2 regions of the Peribacillus sp. NPDC094092 genome follow, and region 1 is predicted to be linked to the other one. Evidence: riboswitches for the same ligand, from Rfam matches in the RefSeq annotation. Region 1 holds a riboswitch; the other holds the start of a gene.
What was found. Region 1 has a riboswitch for S-adenosylmethionine ahead of ACQKNS_RS21950 (sugar ABC transporter substrate-binding protein). Riboswitches for the same ligand answer to the same signal wherever they lie in the genome.
Positions count from the first base shown of each region.

Region 2: another riboswitch for S-adenosylmethionine. It lies ahead of ACQKNS_RS09980 (methionine ABC transporter ATP-binding protein); the one in region 1 lies ahead of ACQKNS_RS21950 (sugar ABC transporter substrate-binding protein).

Region 1 covers NZ_JBNNUC010000005.1:274,168-285,891, forward strand. The annotation lists gene ACQKNS_RS21920 (purine-cytosine permease family protein) at 1-1,028, shown strand, start outside; gene ACQKNS_RS21925 (ketoacyl-ACP synthase III) at 1,630-2,613, opposite strand; gene ACQKNS_RS21930 (NAD(P)H-dependent oxidoreductase) at 3,090-3,620, shown strand; gene ACQKNS_RS21935 (winged helix-turn-helix transcriptional regulator) at 3,687-4,052, opposite strand; gene ACQKNS_RS21940 (ABC transporter permease) at 4,340-5,344, opposite strand; gene ACQKNS_RS21945 (sugar ABC transporter ATP-binding protein) at 5,346-6,848, opposite strand; gene ACQKNS_RS21950 (sugar ABC transporter substrate-binding protein) at 6,905-8,017, opposite strand; SAM riboswitch class I at 8,134-8,239, opposite strand; gene ACQKNS_RS21955 (GTPase domain-containing protein) at 8,334-11,075, opposite strand; gene ACQKNS_RS21960 (hypothetical protein) at 11,568-11,724, opposite strand, start outside.
Region 2 covers NZ_JBNNUC010000002.1:205,963-217,686, forward strand. The annotation lists gene ACQKNS_RS09935 (ABC transporter substrate-binding protein) at 13-981, shown strand; gene ACQKNS_RS09940 (FecCD family ABC transporter permease) at 1,066-2,070, shown strand; gene ACQKNS_RS09945 (FecCD family ABC transporter permease) at 2,067-3,080, shown strand; gene ACQKNS_RS09950 (ABC transporter ATP-binding protein) at 3,096-3,884, shown strand; gene ACQKNS_RS09955 (YmaF family protein) at 3,962-4,300, opposite strand; gene ACQKNS_RS09960 (zinc-dependent alcohol dehydrogenase family protein) at 4,467-5,444, shown strand; gene ACQKNS_RS09965 (amidohydrolase family protein) at 5,607-6,917, shown strand; gene ACQKNS_RS09970 (DUF4440 domain-containing protein) at 7,320-7,688, shown strand; gene ACQKNS_RS09975 (GNAT family N-acetyltransferase) at 7,790-8,272, shown strand; SAM riboswitch class I at 8,401-8,512, shown strand; gene ACQKNS_RS09980 (methionine ABC transporter ATP-binding protein) at 8,754-9,776, shown strand; gene ACQKNS_RS09985 (methionine ABC transporter permease) at 9,790-10,440, shown strand; gene ACQKNS_RS09990 (MetQ/NlpA family ABC transporter substrate-binding protein) at 10,462-11,334, shown strand; gene ACQKNS_RS09995 (M20 family metallopeptidase) at 11,409-11,724, shown strand, end outside.

The DNA.
Region 1 (11,724 bases):
CAAAGATCGACCAAACATGGAGCATAATACTGTTAAATGTTCTTTGTTTCGTGGCCACCATTTATGGCTATAACTTAATTCATAAAATGCAAAAATTATTGTCCTGGGCGTCTCTCTGTATTTATATTGTAGCTACATATATAGTCTTCCAATTGCAAATTCCGGCAGGCAGTTGGGCATTGGGAAATTTGGATTTACCAGTGTTTTTGTTGGCGGTCAGCATGGTTGCTACATGGCAATTGGCATATGCCCCCTACGTTGCGGACTATTCCCGTTATCTACCGATAACCACACCCACTGCCCATACATTTTGGTATAGTTACGCTGGCACAGTCATCGGGACCATTTGGATGATGACATTAGGCGCAACCTTAACCATAGCGATTCCTAACTTCCTTGATCACTCTGGCGGTAATTTGGCCAGCCTGTTTGGAAATTTTGCTTTAATCATGTTCTTTATAATCATCTTCGGACAGCTTGCTATTAATGTCTTTAACCTATATGGGGCATTCATGGCAACGATAACGACAATTGAACCGTTTATTAAATTAAAGGTCACACCGAAGGTTAGAATAGGAATGATATTCTGTGTAACAGTTGCAGGAACCGTATTGTGCTTACTCGGTCAGAGTAATTTTCTATCCTTTTTCTTGAATTTCATTTTTTTCATTAGTTATTTTTTAATTCCCTGGACATCGATTAATCTTGTTGATTATTATTTACTGCGACATGGCCGTTACAATGTAAAAGATATTTTTGATGTGAACGGTCAATATGGAAAAATAAATTGGATTACCTGTATGGCCTTTCTTGCATCAATCTTGGCGGAAATCCCTTTTATAAATACATCATTCTATGTAGGACCGATAGCCAAGGCCTTTGATGGGGCAGATATCGCTTGGATTATTGGGTTAGTTGTCCCAGCTGTTTTGTATTACTTCCCAATGAGAAAAAAGTTGAATATAGCTGAAAATGCATTAAAGCAAGAGAAGAGTTCGATAGAGAATACAGACGCTAGAGTTAAGTAAATGAATATCAAGTGTCGGATAACAAATGAACTGCACCCCAATCTGCCAACAATTTTGGGTGCAGTTTTTTGACTTTATACGATTAATGAAATATTACACTTCCCTCTGAATTTGAAAGCATGGAGCACTTCAAACAATACGGCAATTTTCAACGTATCAAGATAAAATTAAAAGGCATGAGCCCGGTAGATTACGGGTTCATGCCTTCAAATCTGCATAGTTAAATAAATTGCCTAACTTTTTGGTTTCACCTCAGTGAAAGATCCTTTTTATTCACTAATTTAGTTTACTTATTTTTCTCCTAAAATAGCGAGTGGACTAAATACTTCATAATGAATATGGTCTTTCGATATACTCCATTTATTCAGGGCCTCATTGATTGCTTCCATAAAAGGGATAGGTCCGCAGAAATAAAAATTAGCTTCTTTTGATGGAACGATAGATTGCAGGAAGTCTAAACCTACATATCCTTCTTTATCAAAATGTCCAGAGGTTCGATCGGCTTCTGTTGGTGCACCATAGACTACATATGATTTTATATGATGGTGTTCACACTTATATCAATAAGAACAAAGCTGCTGACCAGTAGCAGAAAAAAGGTTTATAAGGTCCAATTGATAAGCAATCCTGCTTGCGCTAACCCGCCACCGAAACCATATAATAAAATCTTCTCACCATTATTGAGCTTTCCTTCACTTACTCCTTGATCTAAAGCTAATGGTATGGTTGCTGAGGAAGTATTTCCATACTCGACTAAGCTATATAAAGTACGCTCAATCGGAAAACCACTTCTATCACATATTGACTCGATCATTCTTAAATTTGCACTATGCGGAACGAACCAATCAACATCATTCAAATGAAGATCAGTATTTTCCATCACCGTTTGCATTCCTTTTGGAACAGTAGTAACAGCCCATTTATAAACCTCACGTCCATTTTGAACAAGATTACCACTATTATTCAAGTCTTCACCATTTATACGTGTCGATAGGTTTGTACTATATAAATATTTTCCCCCTTCTCCTTCCGAATATAAATGTGAAGAAATGAAGCTTGGCTGTTGTTCATCATATTCTACAAGAACCGCTCCTCCACCATCTCCAAATAAAATACAGGTGGCTCGATCTTCATAGTCCATAATTTTTGATAAAGTATCCGCACCAATAACTAGAACTTTCTTGTTTAAACCAGATGTTACCAGACCATTAGCTACATGCAGCCCATAAGTAAAGCCTGCACAAGCTGCGTTTAGATCAATAGCTCCAGTATTCTTAATAGCTAGCTTTGCTTGGACTAAAGAAGCTACACTCGGAGTGTTGAAATCAGGTGTAAAGGTACAGACAATAATCATATCAACATCTTCGACTGATTTATCATACCGTTCCATTAAATCCTTTACAGCTTTATAACCTATATCACTAGTAAACTCTTCTTCATGTGCAATTCTTCGCTCTTTAATGCCAGTACGTTTAATAATCCATTCATCATCGGTTTCAACCATTCTTTCTAAGTCCTTATTCGTTAATCTTTTTTCTGGAACATAAGAACCTATCGCAGTAATACGTGCTTTGGATTTGAACATAAAATAACCACCTCGTGTTATGAATTGCACCAATTTTATAACTTGATATTAATACCTGGTACTAATTATAAAGTAAAAAAAATCTTATGCAACTACCGGTCACTTTAGACCCAAAGGAAAAGAGCTGAATGCAGAAACTCTGGAAGTGACGGTTGATACCATAAGGGGGGATAAACCCGATATTAATTGAGTTTTGCAAAAATCATTGATTTCTTCTCCAGGCATTCGCTTTTCCCGGAGGAGTCTCGACCTTCTTTTCTTTTTTTAGATGGATTCCTTTTGTCTACAAATTCAGCTGACCATAATACCCGTTTCTTTTTCCGAATAAAAAATATAGGAAATATCCCAATAGATTGGATGTTTTATGCCTGCTTCACACTCTCCTTTAGGTAAGTACCTATACTAAAAGTGCATACTTACATACTTGCAGGGTGGACTTTATACTTAACATAAATAAAATTAAGGAGGCGAAATCTTTGAGGACTCTTGTTATCGTATCACACCCAAGTCTAGAATCATCCGTCATCAATAAGCGATGGATAGAAGAACTCAGGAAATATCCGGAAAAGTATACAGTACACGAATTGAATAAGGTTTACCCTGACGGAAACATAAATGCCGAAAAAGAACAGCAATTAATTGAATCGCATGGTAATCTTGTTTTACAGTTCCCTTTTTATTGGTTTAATTGTCCGCCTCTCCTAAAAAAGTGGCTTGACGATGTTTTTACTTATGGTTGGGCTTATGGAACAAATGGAGGCGATAAATTAAAGGATCGCAAAGCTGCTTTAGCTGTCTCTGCCGGGATTAACAAAGAGGATTATCGTGAAGATGGAAGATATCGCTATACACTTGAACATTTATTATCTCCCTTTGAAACTACTTTCCTATACTGCAATGCAGATTATCGTTCATTCTTTGCGTTTTATGGTGCTGAAAATGAGCCGTCCGCAAGCGAATTGGAAAAAAGCGCACAAGATTATTTGTTTTTTGTCGACACCCTTTAATAGGCGGTATCATTAAAGAAGTATTTCCTTGTTAAGGAAATACTTCTTTTGAATGAATCAAAATAGCTACATCTTCGGCTGTACAGTCTCTTGAGCTGGCAAACTGTTTTTCTCTCCCCACTCGCACATCATATTTAACAATGGAATGAGAGATAGACCACGTTCAGTTAATGAATATTCTACTTTTGGAGGTATTTGGGGAAATTCCTTGCGTATGATAAGTCCGTCAGCCTCCAACTCTTTTAACATGATGCTTAGCGTTTTAAAGGAAATGGTACCGATACTTCGCTTCAACTGATTATGCCGCATAACCTTATTTTCAGACAGCCAATACATTATGATCATTTTATATTTGCCGCCTATTAAAGACAACGTATATCCAAAGCCAGTGTCATTTAGTTTCACGCCAGTCGGAACACAGGTTTCGCGCATAAGTTTACACTCTCCTTTAGATAGGTATAGGATATGAATGTTCATACTTTACAATAGATCATTATCAATCTTATTAAAAGGTAAATAAGGTCCCTTTAAAAATTTCGCTATCGTGGCGCTGCTCCATATTAGTGTAAATAATTATTATTAAGAAAAATAGCGAAAATTTATATCCATAGCCCCCCCTTTTTAAAAGGAAAAATCCTGTTGCATATCCAACAGGACCTTTCTCAATATTCAACAATCCAATGATAGGTTTCTTGTAGTTTTAACGTAACGGATTCATTTCAGTGTTTTTGTTTGTAATAGGTTACCGCGAGCGCAAGGGCCAGCACTGTTCCTTTGACAATATCCATCGCATAATACGGAACGGACATCATGATCAAGCCATTTTGAAGGATTCCGATCAGGACTGCACCGACAAAGGTTCCAAATGCATTCGGTTTTCCCGCTCCTAAAACGGAGGAACCAATGAAGGCAGCCGCAACGGCATCCATTAAATAGGGGGAACCTGAGTTGATTTCAGATGTCATGACCCTTGAGGCTAGGACAATCCCCCCGATTGCAGCTAATAGAGCTGAAAGCAGATAGGCAAGGATTTTGTATTTATTGACCGATATCCCGGAAAGTCTCGCCGCTTCCTTATTTCCCCCAATAATGTACATATAACGACCATGCTTCGTATAAGTCAAAAAGATATGGGTCGCAATCACAATGACTGCCATGATCAGGATGATCCATGGTACCTGGCCGATTTTGGAAAAAAATGGGCTAATCAGTCCTGTTGCGAATGTCCCGTCGGGCATGACCATATTTTGCGAAACCGTTGCCCCTTTTGTATAAGTAAGGGCAATTCCCTGGATAATGAACATGGTAGCCAATGTCATCAGCATGTCGGGAATTCTCAATTTAACGATCATGAATGAATTCAAGGCCCCTACGACAAGTGAGGCGCCGATTGCAGCTAATATGGCGATTAATGTATCCTGCGAAAACCAGACGAACATTGATATGACGATGGCATTGGCCAATGATGCAACGGAGCCGACGGAAAGGTCGAAGCCATCCACCGTCAAGGATATCGTAATGCCGATCGCAATAATGGTCACGATTGAAATGGAACGCAGGATGTTGATCAGATTATTCGTTTGAATGAAAGCTGGATTGGACACGGCAAAAATTCCAATCAGGATGATAATCGTCAATATTGTGCCGTATTTATAGAAAAAGTCGAATAGTTCCGGCCTTTTCTTCGCTTTTGCTGTCTGTATAACAGGAATGGGTATGCTCATCCTATTTTCCTCCTGTTGAATAGAATAGTAGTTCTTCTTCATTCGTTTTGCTCGTTTCTAATTCGATGACAGTGCTCCCGTCATATAGCACATATGTCCGGTTGGTAATGCCAATGATTTCGGAAAGCTCGGATGATGCATAAATGATCGCTTTCCCATTCCTTGCAAGCTTTGCAATCAATTCGAATATATCCTTCTTGGCCCCGACATCGACCCCTTTCGTTGGTTCATCGAATATGTATACATCCGCATCGGCCATAAGCCATTTTCCGATGGCAACTTTTTGCTGGTTACCGCCTGAAAGGTTTTCGACATTCGCTTCCCCTGAAGGAGTTTTAATGCCGAGACTTGCAATCATTTCCTTCGCCTTTTCCTTTTCCGCCTTACGATCCACGAAACTGAACGTCTTGCAGAATTTCCCGAGACTGGCTGCAGTCAAGTTCGCCGAGACTGATTCCTGAACGAGGACCCCTTCTTTCCTGCGTTCCTCAGGTACTAGTGCCAGACCGCTTTTTACTGCTTCGTGCGGTGATTTCAAAGGAAGTTTTCGACCATTCAGGAAAACTTCACCCGCTGTGATCGAAGTATGACCGAAAAGGGTTTTACAGAACTCCGTTTTTCCCGCCCCGACTAACCCTGCCAAGCCGATGATCTCGCCTGCTTTTATATTCAGACTGACACTCTTGACTTTCTCGGCATCTGACAATCCGTTCACCTCAAGAATGACGTCCCCGATTGAAGCATTCACCTCAGGAAACTGTTCATCCATGGTTTTCCCAAGCATATTCTCCACCACTTCGTTACGGGTTATGTCCCCCTTCTTTCTACAAGTTACACGCTCCCCATTCCTCATGATCGTAATTTCCTCACAGATTTCAAAGATCTCAGGGAGACGATGTGAAATGAAAATGATTCCCACGCCTTTTTGCTTTAATTCATTTACAATTCGAAAAAGTTCTGTCGTCTCCGTATGACTTAACGGAGCAGTTGGCTCGTCGAGAATCAGGAATTTGCATTCTGTCGAAACGGCCCTTGCTATCAGGACCATCTGTTTTTCAGCCAAGGTAAGGTCCCTTACCAGCTTTTTCGAAGGGACACGAATTTTCATATCCTCAAGTATATGAGAGGCTTGTTTGTGCAGCTCTTTCCATTGGACCCTCTGTTTTTTCCCCATGTTTTGGACCATATCATTCAACATTACATTTTCCCCAACCGTTAAATAAGGGATGAGGGCTGTATCCACTTCCTGATAAACAATTTGAATGCCTTGTTCCTGAGCCGCTTTTGGCGAGCGGATATCCCGCTTCATCCCATCAATAAAAATGTCACCTGAATAATGAACATGGGCTCCCGATAAAACTTTCATTAACGTTGATTTCCCTGCTCCGTTTGCACCGACCAATGCGTGGGCAGCCCCTGATTGTACGGAAAAATCAACTTCACTCAGCGCCTTCACCCCTGGAAATTCAATTGAAATCTTCTTCATTTCTAGTTGCGTGCCCATGTCCATTCCCCCTTATTGAACAGACACTCCCTTCACTGGTAAGAGAGTGTCTCTTTTTACTTTTTATAATGATCTTTCAAAACTTTCATCCAATCTTCTTCAAATTCCGTAGATTCACCCCAGCCATCGACAATATCAGACAGATTTGCCATGTTTACCGCTTCTTTTGAAGCTTGGACTTGCTTTTGTGAAATAAGTGAAGCCTCTAAGTCATAGGTTTGCGGAGTATCTTCGCCCGCTAATTTTTTAGCCAATATCCTCATATTCACTGCACCGATTAACTTGGGATCGACTGCTGCCGTATAGGACCATGAGCTGTCAGCCGATTGGATTTCCTGGAGATCTGCATTAGATACATCAATACCATATATCTTCACTTCATCGCGACCCGCTTCTTTAATCGCCCGGGCTGCGCCGATGGCAAAGGCATCCCATGTTGCGAAAATGGCATCCAATTTACCTTTAGGGTATTTATTCAGCATTGCGGCTACAGCATTTTGTGTCTGAACCGAAGTATCAGCAGCTGCCACTCCGAATCTTTCGACTTCTTTAATACCCGGATTTTCTTTTAGTTTTTCCTGATAGACTGCATTTCTTCTTACCATTGGCGGGAAGCCATCCACCCAAAGATAGGCAATTGCCGCTTCACCTTTCTGCTCTTTTATCAGTTTATCGAAAGCCAGTGTTGCCAACGCTTCATCATCCTGTGAGGTTAATGTCACACCATCTATTTTAGATAGATCGCTTATTGAATCGAACGTGACAACGCTTTTACCTGCATCAACCAACTTTTGAACGTCATTCACAGTTGCTGCATCATCACCATGGGAAATGATATAGCCGTCGTAATCTTCCTCCAAAGCCTGCGCTATCGCATCATGAAATTTAGCCGTATCACCATTGGCTGTATATGTATCCACTTGAAATCCCAGTGCTTCTCCTTCTTCCTTCGCACCCGCCAGGTATTGGGCCGTATGATCATCACCGCCAATTTTACGGATCACTTTGATCTTGGCTCCATCCCCATCTGCAAATCTTTTTGGCACATTTTCAAACGATACTTTTTCTTCTTTCTTCGATTCTGTGGAACTCTGCCCAGTGGAGCACCCCGTTAAAAGCAAAGCCGAAGCGATGGCTGAAATGAATATCCCTTTAATAGACCTTCTCATCTTGTTTTCCCTCCATGTTTTCTAATTAGTCTTATCAGTCAAGTTGGTGTAAATCCCAAAATAAAAACCTCTCTAATATAGAGAGGTTTAATCAGCTGTTTTGCAGACTTGTCCCTCTCTTATCTGTCAAAACATTTCTGTTTTGCAGGATTTAGCACCAATTCCTAATGGAACGGTTGCTGGGCATCTTAGGGCCAGTCCCTCCGCCACTCTTGATAAGAGATATATTGTGTTACGTTTTCGTAATTATCACTTTATAGGGATATAGTCGTAAAGTCAATAGATTTTTGAATATTTGAAATGTTCCCCGTCATTTTTATTTCCTTTGAAGCTGGGCTAGACGCTTTTTCTCGATTTTTTCAAGCCTCTCCAACTGCCTTAATTTCACTTCGAACAAAGTGATCGGGTCACGGTATACTTCCGGATTTTCTTTCATGTGCTCCAATGCAGCCTGGTAGTCTTTTATCTCGGTCTGAGTTTGTTCAATCGTTTTTTGAAGCAACGCAAATGAACTGCGATAGAAAAGTGCGATGTCCCGATCCAAAGATTTTTCAAACAATCCAAATTGGGTAAGGAAACGTTCCGTGATCATTTCCGCAACATCCAGGTAATCTTCACTTTCCAGATACTTCTTATAACGATTGTACATATTGGCTTTATTTTGCGGTATGGCTCCAAACAGCTTCCCTGCTCCTTTAAGCAGCAATTGTGATGGAGTCCTGCGCAAAAGGATATTAACGTTTTCGATGCGGATACTGCTTGTCATCCGATCGGCATCACGGCGCCAGTCATCCAATACCCTGAAGTCACCTGCAAGCGTAATCCGTTCTTCTTTGTATAATTCATTGAATCCGGCACTCATCTCATCCATAAATTGCTGGCTTTGTGTGAACTCCATTTGGGAACTGGCAATCCAGTCTTGAAGAGAACGGTAATATTGAGGCATGATCTTATCAGAAATGAAGTTTTGAATCCGCTCATTCATTTCTTGATTTAACTGTACATGGACCTGACTGAAATCACTGCTTTCCGTTAATGATTTAGAGCAATCCCTCAGTAATTCAGGAATTTTAGAAAATAGCTGATTTTTCACTTCATCCTTAAGCAGACGATACGACCTGATGATATTTTCACTTTTTTCTTTTTCCAAATCAGCCAGTTGATTGACCGCCCCATTCAGTTTGACTTCCATCTGTTCATTCCAAGAGATGGAATGCTCGCATTTCCGCTCATTGGCTGCCCGTTTTTCCAACAGATAAGATAAAGTTTTACGAATGAATGCAAGGATTTTTTCAGATCTTCTTTCCTTCCAATTATCATCTTGGTAATTCGATTGAAGGAAGGCTGAAAGGTCTTTCAATTGCTGCTTGCTATCATAAAGTTTGGAGAAAGCGAATACTTTCGCATTCGGGAAATATGCATTCACTTTATCCCATGTTTCGTCTTCCATCCGGACTGCGACCTGATCACTGTATATCGTATCCATTTTATTTAATAAGAAATGAATCGGCAGTTTCGGAGCCATCATTTGAATTTCCAATAAAAGATCCCGTTCGCTGCCGGTGAAAGGCGCCCGGGCGTCAAGAACGAACATCAGTCCATCACTGCCATGTAAATAGCCTTGGAAATCCGATTCCACGCTTTTTTCCCCATTGAACCCCGGTGTATCCAATAATCGCAGACCATTATTTCTTAGGTAGTCACTTATGATTGTCACATCAACAATAGTCCCGCGCTGACGGCGCGTTTCATCCAGTTCAGTTAGCTCCATGACAACCTTTCTATCTGTATCGGTAATTTCTAGGATTTCCAAATCATCCCCGTCTTTAACACTGACTAAAGACGAATGATCTTCAGCGGCAATGCTCTCGCCAACAATTGACTGAATGAAGGATGTCTTTCCATTTCCTGTACTTCCCACAAGAAGAAGATTGAAATTCCCGGTATCCTTAAGCCCCTCGACCATCCATTTAAGCTTATTGCCAACCATTAAATCATTTTCTTCAGCCCACTGGATAATGGAATTGAACAGTTTCTCCCCCGCTTCAAGTCCCCCTCCTAATTTAGGCGATTTCGCCAACAGGCTTTCTGCATCCTGAATGACCAGCGCATTGATCGTATCCGGGAAGATTTCATTCCAGGACAACGCGGATGCCGCGGCAAACAGCGAGAGCTCCCCATCTGCGATTTTGAGCCAGTTTTCCAGCAGCCTTGGCACGACTGGACTTAAATCCTTGATTAGGTGCGTTCCTTCTAAAAGACCTGCATATGCATCCCTATAATAGACTGAAAGCTCATCCCATACATCAGCATGGTTCAATTCGATGGTATCTATCAAGTTATTAATCACTCTTAGCCATTCGAAATAAGAATCCGTATATTTATAATTTTTCCAAAGGGCAACCGTCACCTTTTCGAAACGTTCCTGGTCAAGTGTGTATAGCGAACCAAGGACAGTTGAAAAATAATCCGGATCCATCGATTGGGCAACACCTTGCTGGATATACTTCTTCAGCACATCGAACCAGCCCATTGATTCTGTACGGATACTTTCATTAGCCGCTAATACCACCGCACTGTTCCAATCCTTTTGTTCTTCAAAAAAGGCACGTGCGATTTCCGTGACATTCGGGTAATCCGGTTGGAACTCGACTGCTTCTTTCACGACTTTGGAAGCCAGGTCATTTCTCGATTCCACTATGTACAGGGAAAACAGTTGCAAAAGAACCTCTGTTTTCAAGACCGCTTCATCCGTATCGACGGACTTATAGATATCCTCTGCGGTTGAATACATTTCCAGTTCAAAATAAGCATCAGCGATGTTTTTCTTCGCCCATGAACCAAGTTCCCCTTCTATGTTCTCCCATTTAAAAATGGCTGCTTCATAGTCATGATGCTGAAAATATACTTCTCCTTGAGCAAAGCGAATGGCGGTTAAATCCGCTCTTTCCTTTTTTTGTTCCACGAGAAACATTTCTCCCAAAGCTTGAATCGGGTGCTTCCTTGTATCCTCAATCATCGTTTCATAATGTTTTTTTCCGATCAGCCGTTCGTCCATCTTTATTCCCCCGATATATTTCATATTTTTAATTAAAGGATAATCACTGATTCTATATACCTTCTAGTAGACCTAAATTCAATCTATAGGTTCCTTTAGTTAAAAAATCATTTACAAAACCTTAAAATGTTATTTTAGCAAAACAATATGGTAACAACATGTCACCACTCTTACAATTTTAAAACAGAAACAAATAGAACTGTAATGTTTTTAATAAAGCGATACAGAAATGTCATTTCCATATTCGGGGAAAAATGTTTTTTCAGTTTCACCACATACCAGATAGAGGTGGGCGAACCATACTTTATACCTCCAAATTACCAGAAGCCCGGCCCTTCAACTGCCTATTACTGTAAAAAGCAAGATCACCCTGCCCCGTCCATTACTAAATCCCCATTTTTCCGTTCATATAAAAAAGCAGCACCCTCATTCATAAAAGGTAACTGCTCACTGATAAGCTCCGAACAGTCGTTGTCCTTTGACAAATTAGGATTATACCCCTGTACGCTTACGTTGGTTATTCGGCTTTTTGGTCAACTGGCTTTTAAGCTGTTTCGTTTTCTTCACAACGCCTGTTTCCAATTTATCTTTACTTGATCCCGCTTGCTTTTGAGCCAGTTTTTGTTTGACTGCATCCGCCAGGCTTAAT
Region 2 (11,724 bases), on a different contig from region 1:
AGGGTGCAAAAAATGAGAGAATCAAGAAAAGTAAGATCGTTTGGGGGAGGAGCATTAATCCTGTTATTCACGATCATGATGATGTTATCAGGATGCAATAATTCTCAAAAAACGACAGAAGCAGAGAAGACATCTGCCGAAACAAGCAATCAAGAAACTAGGACGATCAAGCATGAAATGGGAGAAACGGAAATTAAACATACTCCTAAAAAAATCGTTACGCTTGAGTTATCTTTCGTTGATTCTTTAAATGCCCTAGGGATAAAACCTATCGGGATTTCAGATGACAACAAAAAAGATATGATTACAAAACTTGTAGGACAAGAGATGGATTACACTTCTGTAGGAACACGTGAGCAGCCTAATTTAGAGGTGATCAGTTCTTTACAGCCCGATTTAATCATTGCAGATGCTGAACGGCATAAAGGGATTTATAAAGATTTACAGCAGATTGCTCCTACCATTGTCTTAAAAAGCCGGGAATCTACATATCAAGAAAACCTGGATTCTTTTAAAACGATTGCAAAGGCAGTGAATCAGGAAGATGCTGCAGAAAAAAGATTGAGCGAACATGAAAAAACGATTAAGGAACTTAAAGCAAAACTTACGGTTGATTCTAATATGACGGTTTTACCTGCAGTTGTACGAGATACTTCATTCCAAGCCCATACTTCTTCTTCTTATGATGGGGAATTGCTTGAACGCATGGGATTGAAAAATGCCATTCAGCAGGAACAGCCACATGCCGAGATGAACCTGGAGCAGCTTGTCGAGATTGATCCGGATGTGCTGCTTCTAGCGAACAATGAGGGTAAGTTACTTACGGATGAGTGGAAAGACAATCCTCTTTGGAAAGGGTTGAAGGCTGTAAAAAACGGACAAGTGTATAGTGTTGATCGGGATCTATGGACGAGATACCGTGGTGTTGTATCCGCGGAGGCCATTGCTAAAGACACTTTAAACATGCTTGGTGAAGAATAAAGGAACAAAAGCGAAGTAAGAGATCCCATTCTTACTTCGCTTTCCATTAGGTGTAAATTTAGTTAGGAAGTGTGTTGTATAGCGATGGAAACTGTAGCTAGAAGTAAACTGAAAGTGTATTGTACCGCTATAGCTGGGATCGTTTTGCTGATTTTAGGAGTCCTGGCGAGTATTTCTGTAGGAGCGGCCGATATAGATGCATCCATGGTTTTGAAGTCTTTTTTTGATGCCGACTCGTCCAAGGAACAGACTATTATAAGGACGCTTCGATTGCCCCGGGCTTTAGTTGGAGCATTGGTCGGTGCCAATTTAGCGGTGGCGGGCGCCCTCATGCAGGCTATTACCCGGAATTCATTAGCTTCTCCACAAGTGTTTGGCGTTAATGCCGGTGCCTCATTTTTCATTGTGTCCGCGTTCGTTTTCTTTCCCGCCCTTTCTTCCGTCTCTCTAGTTTGCGTTGCCTTCATTGGCGCAGCCGTGGGAGGGATGGCCGTCTATTCTTTCGCTTCGGGAGGAGGGATGACCCAAGTAAAGCTGGCCTTGGCCGGAATGGCCGTTCACTTTTTTTTATCTTCTTTAACGCAAGGTATGATCATCTTTAATGAACAGGCGAAAGATGTGCTTTATTGGTTAGTCGGGTCTATTAATGGTAAAACATGGGCGCATGTTAACATGATTCTTCCTTGGTCTTTTTTCGGGCTACTTGTCGCTGTCATGTTCTCTCGATCCGTTTCTATCCTTGTTTTAGGAGAAAATATGGCGCAGGGACTTGGGCAGCGGGTGTACCGAATCCGTATATTAGCAGGAATATTGGTGATCATTTTGGCAGGATCTTCGGTTGCCGTCGCAGGACCGGTGGGCTTTGTGGGATTGATCATTCCTCATATTGTCAGGAGACTGGTGGGCGGGGATTATCGGAGAATCATCCCTTTTTCTGCATTATTCGGCGCTTTACTCTTGGTTTACGCAGATATTCTCGCCCGGTTTATCGCTTATCCTTTTGAGTCGCCGGTAGGCATCGTAACGGCTATAATCGGTGCGCCATTCTTCCTTTATTTAGCGAAGAGAGGGAGGAATATTAAGCAATGAAACGAAAACGGACATTTGAGTTGAAATCGGCTTTGCACCCTTATTCTATTCTCCTGATGCTGACGGTCACCATGATGATTTTAGCATTGGTGAGCCTGGGCTTAGGGGCCATTTATATTTCACCTTTGGACATTCTCCAAAATTTCCTTGGAAATGGCATGCAAAGCCAGGCATTCATTCTGCACAACTATCGCATACCACGTATTTTAATTGCCGTGATTGTGGGGGCCGGATTGGCAACGGCTGGAGCCATTCTGCAAGGGGTCCTTCGAAATCCATTGGCTTCCCCAGATGTGATTGGGGTAACAAAAGGGGCCGGTTTGGCAGCTGTTGCAGTCATCGTTTTATTTCCGCAATCGCCCATTATCATTCTGCCTCTTTCAGCTTTTGTCGGAGCGGCGGTCATGGCGGCCATTTTGATGATATTTGTTTATAAAAAAGGAGCCCAGCCAAATACTATAGCATTGGTGGGAATTGCTTTAGGGGCCATATGTCAAGCGGGGATAGAGTATTTCATGGTCAAGTTCCCGGATGATGTGAACACGACATTGCTGTGGCTGACTGGAAGTCTATGGGGAAGAGGATGGGATCAAGTATTCATTTTGCTTCCATTTCTTGTCCTTGTCCCGGTATTGATTGCCTTAACTTCCAAAATGGATGTACTTAGCCTTGGCGACGATATCGCTACAGGTCTCGGTGAAAGATCAAAATTACTGCGTTATATATTGTTAAGCGTTTCCGTCATTTTAATCGGAGTCTGTGTAGCTGCGGTTGGTTCCATCGGGTTCATCGGTTTAATTGCCCCCCATATCGCACGGAGGCTGGTAGGGTCGAAATTCAAGGTTTTGCTTCCCGCTTCAGCTCTTTTCGGTTCCATCTTTCTACTCGTTGCCGATAGCTTGGGAAGAGGATTATTCCCTCCAATAGAAATACCTGCGGGAATCATCACTGCGGTGATTGGGGTGCCATATTTTTTATATCTATTACGCCGGGAACGAAAAATAACATAAGGAAGGCTGAATATCATGACAACATTATCAGCAGAGCATCTTTCCCTCTCTTATGGATCAACTCAAATCATCGATAATATCGATTTGGAAATTCCTGAAGGCAAGATCAGTATAATCATAGGCTCCAATGGTTGTGGCAAATCTACCATTCTAAGGTCCCTAGCCAGATTATTAACACCCCAGAAAGGTACGATCTATTTAGATGGAAAAGCCATTCATCTTCAATCTTCCAAAGATGTGGCAAAGAAATTGGCTATCCTGCCCCAAGCTCCGGAAGCTCCTGAAGACATAACCGTTAAAGAACTATGCTATTATGGCAGGCATCCGCACAAAGGCTTATTTTCCAGACAAACCCCGGAAGATCATGCCATTGTCGACCGTGCATTATCCGCAACAAAAATGACGGAATTCGCTGACCGGACATTGGATGCATTATCTGGAGGGCAAAGGCAAAGGGCTTGGATTTCAATGGCTTTGGTACAGGAAACCGACCTGCTTCTATTGGATGAACCGACAACCTATCTGGACTTAGCGCACCAAATTGAAATATTGGAATTACTGCGCGATTTAAACGAAACGCATGGGCGCACGATCGTCATGGTACTGCATGATTTGAATCAGGCGGCACAGTATGCCGATCATCTGATTAGCATCAAGAAGGGGAAAATCTATAAAGAAGGGCCGTCTGAAACAGTCTTTACAAAAGAGATGATCAAGGACGTCTTCGGACTGGAATGCTGCATTATTGAAAATCCTGTTGATCAAACGCCCCTATGCATCCCGATTGGTTTATCTCAAGATTAGTGAGATGCATATAGAGTTCGGAGACAAGAAAACATCAGGGGGATTTCACATCCCCCTGATGTTTTTTATCATGTATTTTATTTATTCCCTGGGGCAGGTTGGTCGACCCCTTTAATTCTATGTCTATGGCCATCATCTTCCGTTGTGTAAAAATCGTAGTAGTGAACGTGCATTCCATTTCCAACCGGAATGGGCGGTCCCGAATATGCCTTATAATAATGTGTATGTCCATCCTCAAATAACACATATCCTTCAGTATAATGAATATGTTCTCCCTCTTGTGATGGAATTGGCGGGGAAGTTACATCTAAACATTGATGGACATGGCCATCCGCTATGGAAGTATAATCAACAGACCCATGATTATGATGTGGTACGAACCCAGATACAAAATCATTTCTTCCTACTTTATTCAATCTCTTCACCCCTTGTATAAACAAATGTTTTATAAACCATATGCTTGGAAAAATAAGAAGATTCTTAACGAAAAATTTATGCAAGGTAAAAGCTCTTTAAGTGCCGGCTGGGATCCGTTTAAATGATAAAATAGAAAGACTTATATATTAGAGGAGGCTTATTATCTTGGAAGCCAAATGTGTTAAATTCTATGAGTTCGGGAATCCGCAAAAGGTATTGAAGGTTGAAAATAGATTTATTCAAAGTCCTTTCGAGGGGGAAGTCCTCGTTCGGATGACCGCACGTCCCATTAACCCGTCTGACTTGCTGCCCATTCGCGGTGCATATTCCCACCGCATTCCATTGCCTTCCATACCTGGTTATGAAGGGGTCGGCATTGTAGAAGAGGTGGGCCCATCGGTTTCGAAAGAGCTGATAGGCAAGCGTGTACTGCCTTTGCGCGGTGAAGGGACCTGGCAGGAATATGTTAAAACATCTGCGGACTTGGCCATCGTCATTCCCGATTCGATCGAGGATTATGTGGCAGCGCAATTATATATAAACCCGGTTACCGCATGGTTAATTTGTACAGAAGTATTGGCATTGAAACCGGATGATGTATTACTCGTAAATGCTTGCGGATCTTCCATCGGCCGTATCTTTACCCAGTTATCCAACATTCTTGGATTTAAGCTGATTGCTGTAACGAGAAACAATAAGTATACGGAAGAACTGCTTAAGCTTGGTGCTTCATATGTGATCGATACGTCCCGATCATCTTTGCATGATGCAGTGATGGACTGGACGAATGGGCGCGGGGCGAAAGCGGCCATAGATTCAGTGGGCGGCATCGATGGTTCAGAGCTAGCTTTTTGTGTTAGGCCTAATGGCATCTTATTAACGATCGGCCTTTTATCAGGACAGTCTGTAAATTGGGCCGAGATTTCACAAAGGACAAAAGTGGATGTGAAAATGTTTCATCTTCGCCATTGGAATCAGCAGGCTTCCGTACAGACTTGGCATGAAACGTTTAACCTTTTGATGGGCTTCATCCATGATAAAAGATTGAAGTTCATGATGCCGGCTTCCTGCTACAGCCTTCAAGATATGCAGAAAGCCATTATGGCTACGGACAATGAAGGGAAGATTTTCTTAAGCAACTGATTTCCCATGCTAAAATTGCAACGGACAGCTCTTCCAATAGGTTCCTAAGGTAAATGGAAATGTTGCCTGATAATATGGAATTACTTGATTACCTGTAAGGTGCTAGTTTAGAATGCGGAATAGAACATGTTGATACATGATACGACTTTGGAGGAAATACTTATGAAAACCATATATGTGAATGCTACATTTTTTACTATGGACAAGGAAAATCAAATCTTTGAAAACGGCATGATGATTGTACAAGGTGATACCATATCCTACATCGGCCAGCATGATGAACAACAATTGGCAGATGCAGATCAGGTGGTAAACCTTGGCGGGAAATGGATCATGCCAGGCCTTGTGAATGCCCATTCGCATATTGTAATGACCCTTTTACGCGGTATCGGGGACGATATGCTGCTGAAGCCATGGCTTGAAACGAAAATATGGCCCCTTGAAAGCCAGTTTACAACGGAAATCGCCTCTGTAAGCTCTCAGCTGGGCATTATGGAAATGATGAAATCAGGAACCACGACATTTTCGGATATGTTTAATCCTAATGGAATAGATGCAGGTGCTGTCATGGAAACGATAGGTGATACAGGAATGCGCGGGGCCTTTTCCTACACGATCTTCAGCTTGGGTACCGAAAAAGACCAAAAAGCGAACCTCATGGGGGCAGAAATGTTTTCAAAAAACTATAAAACGTTTGCCGATGGCCGCCTGACTACCATGGTCGCACCACATAGCCCATATGCCTGCACACCTGAAGCGATCATGGAAAGTGCACGGATTGCAAAAGAGAATGATTTGATGGTGCACATCCACGTATCGGAAACGGACTTTGAAATCCTCGACATCGAAAAGCGTTACGGCTCCCGTCCTGTCGAGCACCTTCGCCGTCTAGGCCTGTTCGATCAGCCTACCGTGATGGCACATGGTGTGGTTCTCAATGATGAAGAGCGGGCGATACTGAAACAGCATGATGTGCGCGTTGCCCATAACCCAATCAGTAACCTGAAGCTTGGATCGGGAATTGCCGATGTCGTCAGCCTTCTTGATGCAGGCATTAAAGTGGGAGTGGCAACAGATGGCGTCGCCTCCAATAACAACTTCGATATGTTCGAAGAAATGAGGACAGCTGCATTACTGCAAAAAGGAATCTATAAGGATGCCACCAAATTCCCTGCCCAAACAGCACTCGCCATGGCCACAAGAATGGGCGCAGAAGCGATAGGGATGGGCCATACCGGATCACTCGAAGCTGGTAAAAAAGCAGATTTCATCACCATTTACCCATATGACAAAGAACACCTGCAGCCGCTGAGTGAAGCCTATTCGCACCTGCTTTATGCAGCACGCGGAAATGATGTATGTGATGTATACATCGATGGCAAAATGGTCGTGAAAGAAAGGCGCTGCTTAACGATCGATGAAGAAAAAGTAATCGCCGAAACGAATCGCCTGCAAGGTACCCTATCACGTTAACGCTGATGGGAAAACAAACGGATGCACAGAAGAAGGAGCTGCCATTTGCAGCTCCTTTTTTTAGATTAGTCAAAAAGGAATGGCCGCTAGTATTGTGGAATTATTTTTAACACTTAGAAATCCGTCGTGAGTCCAGTTTCTTTGAAATATATAAACAAAGTAAGCCAGTTAAAAATATTAATAAGAAAATAGGGAGGGCAAAAACGGTTAAAAACGAAAATATGAAAAAAATGCCGCTTACCGCAAATATGAGCCAACTGCTAATCAGCAAGCAACTGGATAAAAAATCTTTAACCGCATGGATCATGAATTTCACCACCATATGACAATCTATGTATTGATTATACACTATTTTCCAATTATGTTACTTCGAGAAATAGCTGAAAAAGGAGGGCAAAATGAATGGAAAGTGAATCTCCGTTGTTAAAAGAGCATTTGTATGAGCTTGAGGAGAAATTGTTAAAATCTGAAGTCCGTACATCCCCGGAAGAGCTTTCATTATTATTGAAAGATGATTTCTTTGAGTTCGGCAGCTCGGGTAATATATGGTCTAAGAGCGACTTTTTGGGGCAAGAGGGAGCTCGACCGGTGAAAATGACACTAAGTCAATTTGATATGCATCCATTGTCTGAGGATACCGTGTTAACGACGTACCGGATTTTTGATGAAGATAAAGAGGAACATACCTTAAGGAGTTCAATCTGGAAATGTACGAATGGAAGATGGCAAATGTTTTTTCATCAAGGCACAAAAACGAAAAGGTCCCCTTAAGCCTATTATTCATGAAAAAGAAAAAATAAATATTTTAAATGAGCGTAAGTAAAATGAATTTTGCTTAATCAAAAACTATTTCACTAAAATGATAGGGGCGGATGAAGCTGATTTTTCGTACTATTGATACCGACAAAGATAAAGATATCATCCTTACATTCAGGAAAGATTCCTATGTTGTAAGTTTTGGATCTGAAGATGGTTTCGGAGATGAAAATACATATTTGCAACGGATGAAAGAACGGGTCCGCAAATTTCCGGGCGGACAGGTGATCATTGAAAAGGACCAAGAATCGATTGGACAAATGGAACTTCAAATTCGGGAGTATGAAGGAAAGGAAATCGGCTATGTGAATCTTTTTTATCTTATTCCCGATTACCGCAGTAAAGGCCTTGGCAAGGAATTGGTTCGCTATGCAGAAAACTTTTACAGGCAATTCAATGTCCCGGAATATCATTTAAGGGTTTCTCCGGATAATGGAAGGGCGATTCGTTTATATACGAATTCAGGCATGAAGAAGATAAGCGAAGAAAATGAAAAGTACCCTGTATGGAGAATGAGCAAATCATTAAAAATGAAATAAAGTTATATTGTTATAACTTTAAAAGCGTCATTTCACTATATTATGAAAATGTTTAGTGCGAAAAAAATAGGGTTGACTTTAGAGAAATTTGAATATATAGTGAAGGACATAATTAAATACAACGTTAATTCTTATCAAGAGATGTGGAGGGACTTGGCCCTATGATACCTCGGCAGCGGGTTTTTACTTTTGTAAAAATACTGTGCTAATTCCAACGGACGAAAGTTTGAAAGATAAGAAGGAGCTTTTCTTAGATAATTAATTTAAGAGTTTACTCTTTTTTATGTCTAAAAGAGGCCTCTTCTGTCTGATGACGGAAGAGGCCTCTTTTGTTTATTCAAAATGCAGAAGGTTAATTGGAGAATTGGTTTTCTCAGGTTTACTCGTGAATTCCAAAATTCAGCCCTACCATTATGAAACTTTGCAAAGCTCTTCTCTGGATAATGAATTCGTACAAATAAACAGCATGGGGGGAGATTGAATGATTGAGTTTCAAAATGTCAAAAAGGTTTATCAAACAAAGAAACAGACTGTCGAGGCTTTGAAGGGCATCAATTTGACAGTGGAAAAGGGCGATATATTCGGTGTAGTCGGTTATAGCGGGGCCGGGAAAAGTACGTTGATCAGGTTGGTCAATTTGCTTGAACAGCCATCAGACGGTTCGGTGATTGTCGGGGGCATGGATTTAACCAAATTGAACCCGAAGGAATTGCGGGCAGAAAAGAAAAAGATCGGGATGATCTTTCAGCATTTTAATTTGCTGAACTCAAAGACCGTTTTTGATAATATCGCCATGCCGCTGATTTTATCGGGAACCCCTGGAAAAGAAATCAAAAAGCGGGTAGGCGAGCTGTTGGAGTTCGTTGGCTTATCGAGCAAAGCAAAGAGTTATCCGGAACAATTATCCGGCGGTCAAAAGCAGCGGATCGGCATTGCGAGAGCATTGGCTACCAATCCATCGATCTTATTGTGTGATGAAGCTACATCTGCATTGGATCCACAAACAACGAGCGCCGTTCTCCAGCTCTTAAAGAAAATTAATAAAGAATACAATATTACCATTCTGCTAATCACCCATGAGATGTCAGTCATTCGGGAAATCTGCAATAAGGTAGCGGTCATGGAGGGCGGATGCGTCGTTGAACAAGGTTCGGTTTTCGAAGTGTTTGCGAAGCCGCAAACGGATATTGCAAAAAACTTCGTGAGAACGGTCATACATGACGAAATTCCACAAAGTTTCCTGAAAAGCATAGGGTCCCATATCCCGATAATTTGGAAAATTAATTTTATTGGGACTACTTCGGGTACTCCTTTGCTTTCAACCATCTCGAAGAAATATGATGTTCATTTAAGTGTTTTATCAGCCAATATTTCTGAAATTCAGGAAACGCCTTTCGGGAATTTGATCATCGAAGTGACCGGGAACAAAAATGAGGTGGACAAGGCTTATCAATATATTAAAGATGAGGGGATTCTCGTCCAGGAGGTGCAAATAAATGGGTAATACGTTATGGGGAATGGAAATAACGGCAGATCAGCTGTCAACAGCTTTCGGTGACACACTTTACATGGTAGCCATTTCATTGATATTTTCCGGATTGATTGGGCTTCCGCTCGGTATCCTGCTTGTCATTACAAGAAAGGGCCACATCCTGGAGAATAAATGGGTCTTTAATATATTGAACCCGATCATCAATATATTACGGTCGGTTCCTTTCATCATCTTGCTTGTAGCACTTATTCCGTTTACCAGAATGATTGTTGGCAGTGCGATCGGAACGAATGCGGCCATTGTTCCGCTAATCTTTTACGCGGCTCCTTATATCGCCCGGCTTGTGGAGAACTCCCTGTTGGAAGTGGACAAAGGGATCATCGAGGCGGCTCAGGCGATGGGGGCGACGACATGGCAAATCATTTATCGCTTTTTGATTCCCGAGGGACTTAGTTCGTTGATCCTTACATTTACAACAGCGACAATCGGGCTTGTTGGATCTACGGCCATGGCAGGTGCGGTCGGGGCTGGCGGGGTCGGAGATCTAGCTTTGGCTTACGGTTATCAAAGGTTCGATACGATGACGATGATCGTCACAGTGGCGGCGCTCGTGATCATCGTTCAATTATTGCAATCCACCGGGAATTTTGTTTCAAGAAAAATCAGAAGAAGATAAACATAACAGGAGGCAGGAGAAATGAAGAAAATTTTATTAACGATCATCGTATTGGCATTGGCCATCGTGTCTGCAGCATGCGGGAACAAAGAAGGGGCATCAGGCAGTTCGGATGATGTGAAAACAGTGAAAGTCGGTGTCAGCAGCGGGGATACAAGAACATGGGAATACATTGTCGACTTAGCGAAAGAAGAAGGGCTTAATATCGAACTGGTCACTTTCAATGATTATATCCAACCGAACCTTGCGCTAAGTGAGGGGGAAATTGATGCCAATTCATTCCAAACGGTCGCTTACTTCGATGAATTCATTCAAGATCAAAATCTGAAATTAGAGGCCATCGGGTCGACTGTCATTGCGCCTATGGGCCTTTATTCGAAAAAACATAAAGATCTTAAAAGTCTTCCGGATGGCGCTACGATTGCCGTTCCGAATGAAGCAACAAACTTTGGCCGTGCACTGCTTCTTCTTCAGGAAGCTGGGTTGATTACATTGAAAGAGGAATTCAATGGATCGGGATCATTGGAAATCATTAAGGAAAATCCGAAAAACTTGAAAATCCAACCTGTTGCTGCCGGCAATACACCGCGTCTATTGGATGATGCCGATGCTTCAGCCATCAATAATAACTTTGCGGTCGAAGCAGGCCTTACTTTAAAAGATTCTTTATTCCATGAAAGTAAAACGGCGAAACCATATATTAATATCATTGCAGTTAAAAAGGGAGATGCCGATCGTCCTGAGCTGCAAAAGTTAGTGGAGCTTTATCAATCGAAAGAAGTGGAAGCGTTCATTGAAAAAACGTTTAAAGGAAACACCATTCCTGCCTATGTTTCTGTAGATGAATTAGTGAATTACCAGGATGCCTGGACAAAACCAGCTAATGAAAAATAAGAACAAGTGAAGGAATGCCGGATGGATTCAAATTACCCATCCGGTTCCTTAAACCAAAAAGGGGAGATAAGAAAATGGCGAGAGAATTAGTGCAGAAGCAGCATCAGCAGATCATTGAAGATCACATCGACCTTCATTCCAAATTATATATCGAAACGAGTCAAGCCATTCATGCCAAACCCGAAATTGGGAATCAAGAATTCTTCGCTTCGGATACATTAACAGGAATCCTTCTAAATGAAGGATTTGAAGTGACCCGCAATATAGCCGGACATGAAACAGGATTCATCGCCAAAAAAACCTCTTCTAAGAAAGGCCCCACCATTGCCTTTTTAGCTGAGTATGATGCATTGCCGGGTCTAGGTCATGCTTGCGGCCATAATATCATCG